One region of the Rothia sp. HMSC069C03 genome, then DNA from elsewhere that is predicted to be linked to it. Evidence: predicted binding sites of a transcription regulator. Region 1 holds the regulator's gene; the other holds the start of a gene.
The links. The regulator HspR, encoded in region 1, represses chaperone genes until heat shock. The targets are predictions, from matches to a motif close to AAGTTGAGTCNNNNNGACTCAACTT.

Region 1 (3,411 bases):
TCACGCCAGCCCCGCACACTGCGAAACCGCACGGTATAGCGGCGCTACGCTATTCTTTTAGGTATGTCTACTGAGAACACGCAGCCTAGCCAGGCACCCGAATCCACCGAAGAAAAGGCCATGAAGCCGGTTCCCGAGGAGTTCTTCCGCCAGCCCTACTCCTTCGTCCGCCGCGGTGACCGCCTCACCGCACGCCGTCAGAAGGCGTGGGACACCTACTCCCCCACCCACGTGCTGGACATTCCGCGCCTGCGCACCGACACCTCCGTCGCGCCTGAGGCGACCTTCGACCCGGTCAAGATTTACGGCCGTGAGGCGTACCAGGTCGTCGAGATCGGTTCCGGTCTGGGCGAGGCGATTGTGCACCGCGCAGCTGAGGTGCCCGAGGCGAACTTCCTCGCCGTTGAGGTGTACACCCCCGGCATTGCGGACCTGCTGCTGAAGATGGGCAACGCCGGCGTGGAGAACGTGCGTGTGGCTCAGGCGAACGCACCCGAACTGCTCGACAACATGCTTGAGGAGAACTCCGTGGACGAGCTGTGGGTGTTCTTCCCGGATCCCTGGCACAAGTCCCGCCACCACAAGCGTCGCCTGGTGTCCCCGGCGTTCGCTGATAAGGTTGCGCGCGTGCTCAAGCCCGGCGGCATTTGGCGTCTAGCGACTGACTGGGAGGAGTACGCCCTGGTCATGCGTGAGGTTCTAGAGGCGCACCCCGACTTTGAGAACGTGAACCCCGGCGCCGGTGCGACCGAGGAGGATCCGCAGGGTGGTTGGGCTCCGCGTTGGGAGGGTCGTACCCTCACCAGCTTTGAGCGTAAGGCTCAGGAGGCGGGCCGCCGCGCGCACGATCTGACCTACCGCCGCAAGTAAGCACCGCTGCAAGTAAGCGGAGCAGCTCCAGTTACCGCCAGGTGGTTTCCCGCCACCGCGCAAAGTGCATACGTTAAAGCAGGTGAGGCTCCCCGAATATTCGGGGAGCCTCACCTCCTTGTGCGTGGGTCCAAGTGCATACGGGGCGGGGGTCTACCCTACCTCGCGGCGTATGACACAAAGACGCACAAGTCTATATGGGCGGCTGACCAGCTCAAATGAACTAGAAGCGAGCTAGAACAGCCGAACCGTTTCTCCCAGTGTAGCGGGTTTAGCCGGTTTAGCGCTGCGGCTTCGTATCATCCGCCGTAGCCGACTGGTGCCGCTGACGGTACAACACCACAGCCGAAGAACGCTGACGAGGCGCCGGGCGGGTACCGCGGGCAATATGCACCACGTCGCCACTGGTACCGGCAGCGAACACGCGCTCCGCCAGGCCCAGCTTCACCTTCGCATCCTCAACTTGACGCTGCAGCGCCGCAATCTGCTCCTGTTGCGCCTCCACGAGGGACTCCAGCTCAATAATGCGGCGAATACCCTCCAGGGAGACGCCCTCCTGCGAGAGCTGCTGAATCTGCTGCAGACGGTTTACGTCACGTTGCGAATAGCGGCGCGCCTTACCGGGTGCACGCGAAGGCTGGACCAGACCGATGCGGTCGTACTGTCGCAGGGTCTGCGGGTGCATGCCCGCCAGCTCAGCCGCCACAGAAATCACGAAAACCGGCAGGTCCACGCTGTGCAACGGCTTGCCGCTACGGGACTTAGATGATGATTCTCGAGATGCCATGGTTTACTCAGCCTTCTTCAACAGATCCTTACGCGGGTTCTCCTGCGGTGCCAGTTTTACGAACTTATCGAATGCTTCCTGCGCCTCTGCGCTCAACTCGGCGGGCAGCACAATCTCCGGGATGACCAGCAGGTCGCCGTCGCCGCCCTTAGCCTTGAAGCCGCGGCCCTTAGCGCGCAGTCGGCGGCCGACCTGTCCGGGTGCCAGGCGCAGCTTCACGGTGGATGCGTCGGGCAGGGGCACCTCAATCACTGCGCCGTCGACAGCCTCGGCGAGGGTGACGGGTGCACGCAAAATCAGGTTGTTGCCCTCGCGGGAGTACAGGGAGTCATCGGAGACGCGCACGGTGACCTTCAGGTCGCCGCCGCGCAGGCCCTTGCCGCGCAGGCGGACCTTCTGACCGTCCTTAATGCCTGCGGGAATGCGTGCCTCGGTGTGGGAGCCATCCGGCAGGAACACGGTCACGGTCGCACCGGTGTATGCCTGGACGAGGCTGATGCGGGTGCTGGTAGTGCTTTCTTCGGGTGCCGCGTGCTGTGCACTGCCGAAACCGCCGCCGCCCATGCCGCCAAAGTCGGCGCTCGTGAAGCCTGCGGAGCGTCGGGAGCCGCCGGCGCTACCGCTGAAGAGGCCGCCTAGCAGGTCGTCAATATTGATGCCTGCGCCGCCGTTGCTGAAGCCGCCGAATGCATCCGCGCCGGGGTACCCGGTGTAGCTGCCACCGCCGAAGCCACCTCCGCCGAATCCGCTCATGCCTGCAGCACCGTAGCGGCGGATCTGGTCGTACTCTTCGCGCTGCTTCTTGTCGGAGAGCACGTCATATGCTTCCGAGATTTCCTTGAATTTCTTCTCTGCTGCAGCGTCGCCGGGGTTCAGGTCCGGGTGGTACTTGCGGGAGAGCTTGCGGTATGCCTTCTTGATGTCGCTTTCGCTTGCGTCTTCGCTGACACCCAGTGCCTTATAAAAGTCGTCGGTTAGCCAGTTTTCACTTGCCATGTTGTGTTTCTCCTTCTGCGGTGATGCGCCGCCCTCCTCGGTTACGGGACGGCTTGCAGGGGCACCGCGTGCTTGTCTTAATGCTCTATATAAAAGTTTAGTCTACTTGACTCAATTTTGAAAGGGCTGAGCCCAAAAAATAGCGCCCCTACAAGCCTTTTAACCGCCACTGCTACGAGCCAAAACCCGCGCCAACAACCGGGTAAAGCAGCCCCGGCAGATCAGGCGCGCCAGGCAGAACAGCCCGGATAAATAACCCTGGCAAACAACAGGGCGGGCACTCCCCACTAGGGAGAGCACCCGCCCGTCGTTAGTTATTCAGCCATTGCTGAGCCGACCACCTTACGGTGCGACAGCCACAGCCACCTGAGCGGTACGAACCACACGGTCGTTCACGCGGTAGCCGTAACGCAGAACCATGGAGACATGATCCTCAGCCACCTCGTCGGTGGGCTGCTGCAGTACAGCTTCGTGGATGTTCGGGTCGAAGGCGTCGCCTACTTCACCGAAGCGCTCCACGCCCTGCTTGCTGAGCAGCTCTTCGAGCTTCGCAGCGATGGAGGCGAAGGGACCGTCCTGCAGGTCGCCGTGCTTGCGTGCGGCGTCAATGTCGTCGAGCACCGGCAGCAGTGCACCGACCAGGTCACCGATTACGAAGTTTCGCAGCTGCTCCTTTTCGCGGGCGGTGCGGTTCTTGTAGTTGGTGAACTCTGCCTGCAGGCGAAGCAGGGAGTCCAGGCGCTCTGCGGCGAGTGCCG
Region 2 (3,411 bases), on a different contig from region 1:
CTTCCTGACCGATCAGGCGGGCGCCGATGCGCTTCTCCATTTCGAGCAGCTTCTCGGACTCACCCTGCATCATGCGACCTGCAGGAATACCGGTCCAGGAGGAAATCACCTCGGCAATATCGTCCGCGGTGACCTCTTCGGAGACCATGGATTCGTTCTTGGCGTTGTCCTCGGCGCGCTGTGCTTCTTCCAGCTCAGCCTGCTTTGCGGGAATTTCGCCGTAGAGCAGGCGGGATGCCTCGGCGAGGTTGCCTTCACGCTGTGCCACCTCTGCGCGGGAACGCAGCTCGTCAATCTCAGTCTTGAGGTCACCCACGCGGTTCAGGCTAGCCTTCTCGGCCTCCCAACGAGCGTTGAGGGCGTCGAGCTGTTCCTTCTTGTCAGCCATGTCCTTGCGCAGCGCTTCCAGACGCTCCACGGATGCGGGGTCGGTTTCGCCGGCAAGTGCTAGTTCCTCCATGGTGAGGCGGTCCACGGCGCGGCGCAGCTGGTCGATTTCCTCCGGTGCGGAGTCAATTTCCATGCGCAGGCGGGATGCTGCCTCGTCAATCAGGTCAATTGCCTTGTCCGGCAGCTGACGGGAGGGAATGTAGCGGTTGGACAGGGTTGCTGCGGCAACCAGCGCGGAGTCAGCAATCTGCACCTTGTGGTGTGCCTCGTAGCGTTCCTTCAGGCCACGCAGAATACCGATGGTGTCATCTACGCTGGGCTCGCCCACGTACACCTGCTGGAAGCGGCGCTCCAGTGCGGGGTCCTTCTCGATGTTCTCGCGGTACTCATCCAGGGTGGTTGCACCGATCAGGCGCAACTCGCCACGGGCAAGCATGGGCTTGAGCATGTTGCCTGCGTCCATGGAGCCTTCGGATGCGCCAGCACCGACGACGGTGTGAATCTCGTCGATGAAGGTCACGATCTGGCCCTCGGATTTCTTGATTTCTTCGAGGACTGCCTTCAGGCGCTCCTCGAATTCACCGCGGTACTTTGCGCCTGCGACCATGGAGCCCAGGTCCAGGCTGATGAGGGTCTTGCCGCGCAGGGATTCGGGCACGTCGCCAGAAACCATGCGCTGTGCCAGGCCTTCCACGACGGCGGTCTTACCGACGCCGGGCTCACCAATCAGAACGGGGTTGTTCTTGGTGCGGCGGGAAAGCACCTGCACGACGCGGCGAATCTCAGAGTCACGGCCGATGACCGGGTCAAGCTTGCCTGCGCGGGCAATGGCGGTCAGGTCGGTGCCGTACTTTTCGAGCGCCTGGAAGGTGCCTTCGGGGTCGGGGGTGTCCACGGTGCGGTCTCCTCGGACGTTGGGAATGGTCTGTGCGATGAGCTCTGCGGTAGCGCCGATCTTGTGCATTGCGGTTGCGGTGCTATCGGTTCCGCTGGCGATGCCGAGCAGAATCATTTCGGTGGAGACGTAGCTGTCACCGAAGCCCTGGGCGCGGGTCTGTGCCGCCTGCAGAGCGGAAAGCGCGGCACGGCTGAGGGAGGCATTCTGCACGGAAGCGCCGGATGCCTTCGGCAGCTTCTTGATTTCAGCGGATGCCGCCTCGGAGATAGCGTCCACATCCAGACCTGCAGCCTTGAGGACTGCTACGGCGACGCCTTCGCGCTGGTCCATTAGGGCCTTGAGGATGTGCGAGGTTTCAATAGTGGGGTTACCGGCGGTTTGAGCATTAGTATTTGCCGCCGAGATGACTTCTTGACTCTTGGTGGTGAACTTGTTGTCCATGACGTTCCTTTCGTATTTCGAGGGGCTTATCCTATGCGCCCCTGCATTACATAACTTGAGTCTACTCCACTCAATTATGTTTCGCAAGCCTCCTGCAAAAAAATTTTCGTATTTTTTGCCCCACCTCACACCCCCTGCCACCCGAACAAAAGCCCCGAACAAAAGCCCCGGTCAAAACCGCATTGCTATACTGACCGGACTGGGTACTTGCGAGGCTGGGCGCTTGCGGGCTCCCACAACAATCACAGTCACGAATGGGGACCCACATGAAAATACTGGTTCTAGGTGCAACCGGCCGCACCGGTTACCTCTTCACCCGCAAAGCCCTAGCGGAGGGGCACACGGTCACCACCTACGTGCGCAACCCCAACAAGGCGCTAACACTTTTGGGAGCGCACCAAAATCTCACTATTGTTCCGGGAGCCCTGGATGATGCCGAACAGCTCGCCGCAGCATCCTCCGGGCAAGACGTGATGGTCAGCATCCTGGGTCAGAAAGCCACGGTGCGAGAATTTCTCTCCTCCACGTTCATGCAGGAGCGCCTGCCCCTCATCATGGAGGCGGTCACGGGCGCAGGCGTGAAGCATTGCGTTCTGATGAGCGCCTACGGTGTGGGCGATACGGTACGGACCGCATCCCTGCCCATGCGCCTGGTGTGCAAGGTCATCATGCGCGGCATTTTCACCGACAAGGTTAAGGCGGACGCCCTGGTCGCCGAATATCAGCCGCATATTTCGCGTGCGCATCCGGGCAGGCTGACCGACAATCCCGGTAAGGGCGGAGTGAAGGTGTTTGACATGGCGAGTGTCGAGCGAACTCCGGGCATTCCGACGATTGCCCGTGAAGACGTCGCCGATGCGCTACTCACTATCGCCAAGAACCCCCAGAATGCGAGCACAGATTTTTTGGTGACGATTGGGGACGTTACCCTACGCTCACCCCAGAAATAAACCGGTAGGCTTAATGACATGACGACTACGAACACCTTCCCCGCCGCAATTCTCTTCGACCACGACGGAACCCTCGTCGACACCGAACCCGTATGGGCTGCCGCAAAGGTTGCTCTCACCGCAGAATTTGGCGGCACCTGGACCGAGCAGGACACCCTCGATTGCCTGGGCCTGTCCATGCAGTTCACCTTGGATCGCCTACGCGAGCGCGGCGTGAACCTGCCAGACGAGGAGATTAATGACCTACTGGTGGCAAAGGTGCACGAAACCCTGGCGCAGCAGCGAGTCGAGTTCCTGCCCGGCATTGAGCGTTTCCTCTCGGAGGTTCACGATGCGCAGATTCCGGCCGCCATCGTCACGAACGCGACCACCTCCGTGGCTCGCCGCACCGCGAATGCGGCACCCGAGGGCACGTTCTCGGTAATTATTGGCAACGATGAGACCACCAACCCCAAGCCGGACCCGCAGCCCTATCTTTTGGCGGCGGAACGTCTGGGCGTTGACCCGACCCAGTGCGTGACTCTCGAAGATTCCCCTTCGGGCGTGCGCAGTGCAACCGCGGCGGGCATGCGCGTCATTGTTGTGCCGGGCGAGCTGGAGGTTCCGGCGGAGCTGGGCACCGCGCGCCTCAAGCATGAGGAGCTGACCTTGGAGGCGGTTCGCGCGCTGGCGTAGCCGCCTAGTTTGCGGGCTGAAAGGCTGGAAGCTCTGTAGAAAACTGAATACGCTTCA

Region 2: clpB (ATP-dependent chaperone ClpB) is a predicted target of HspR. The motif match lies at 1,782-1,806, and genes of this name have one in related genera.

The regions. Positions count from the first base shown of each region.
Region 1 is NZ_KZ627135.1:47,540-50,950, reverse strand. It holds gene trmB (tRNA (guanosine(46)-N7)-methyltransferase TrmB) at 64-870, shown strand; gene HMPREF2779_RS02365 (heat shock protein transcriptional repressor HspR) at 1,151-1,657, opposite strand; gene HMPREF2779_RS02360 (DnaJ domain-containing protein) at 1,661-2,653, opposite strand; gene HMPREF2779_RS02355 (nucleotide exchange factor GrpE) at 2,996-3,411, opposite strand, start outside.
Region 2 is NZ_KZ627123.1:9,343-12,753, forward strand. It holds gene clpB (ATP-dependent chaperone ClpB) at 1-1,729, opposite strand, end outside; gene HMPREF2779_RS00745 (NAD(P)-dependent oxidoreductase) at 1,996-2,679, shown strand; gene HMPREF2779_RS00750 (HAD family hydrolase) at 2,698-3,354, shown strand.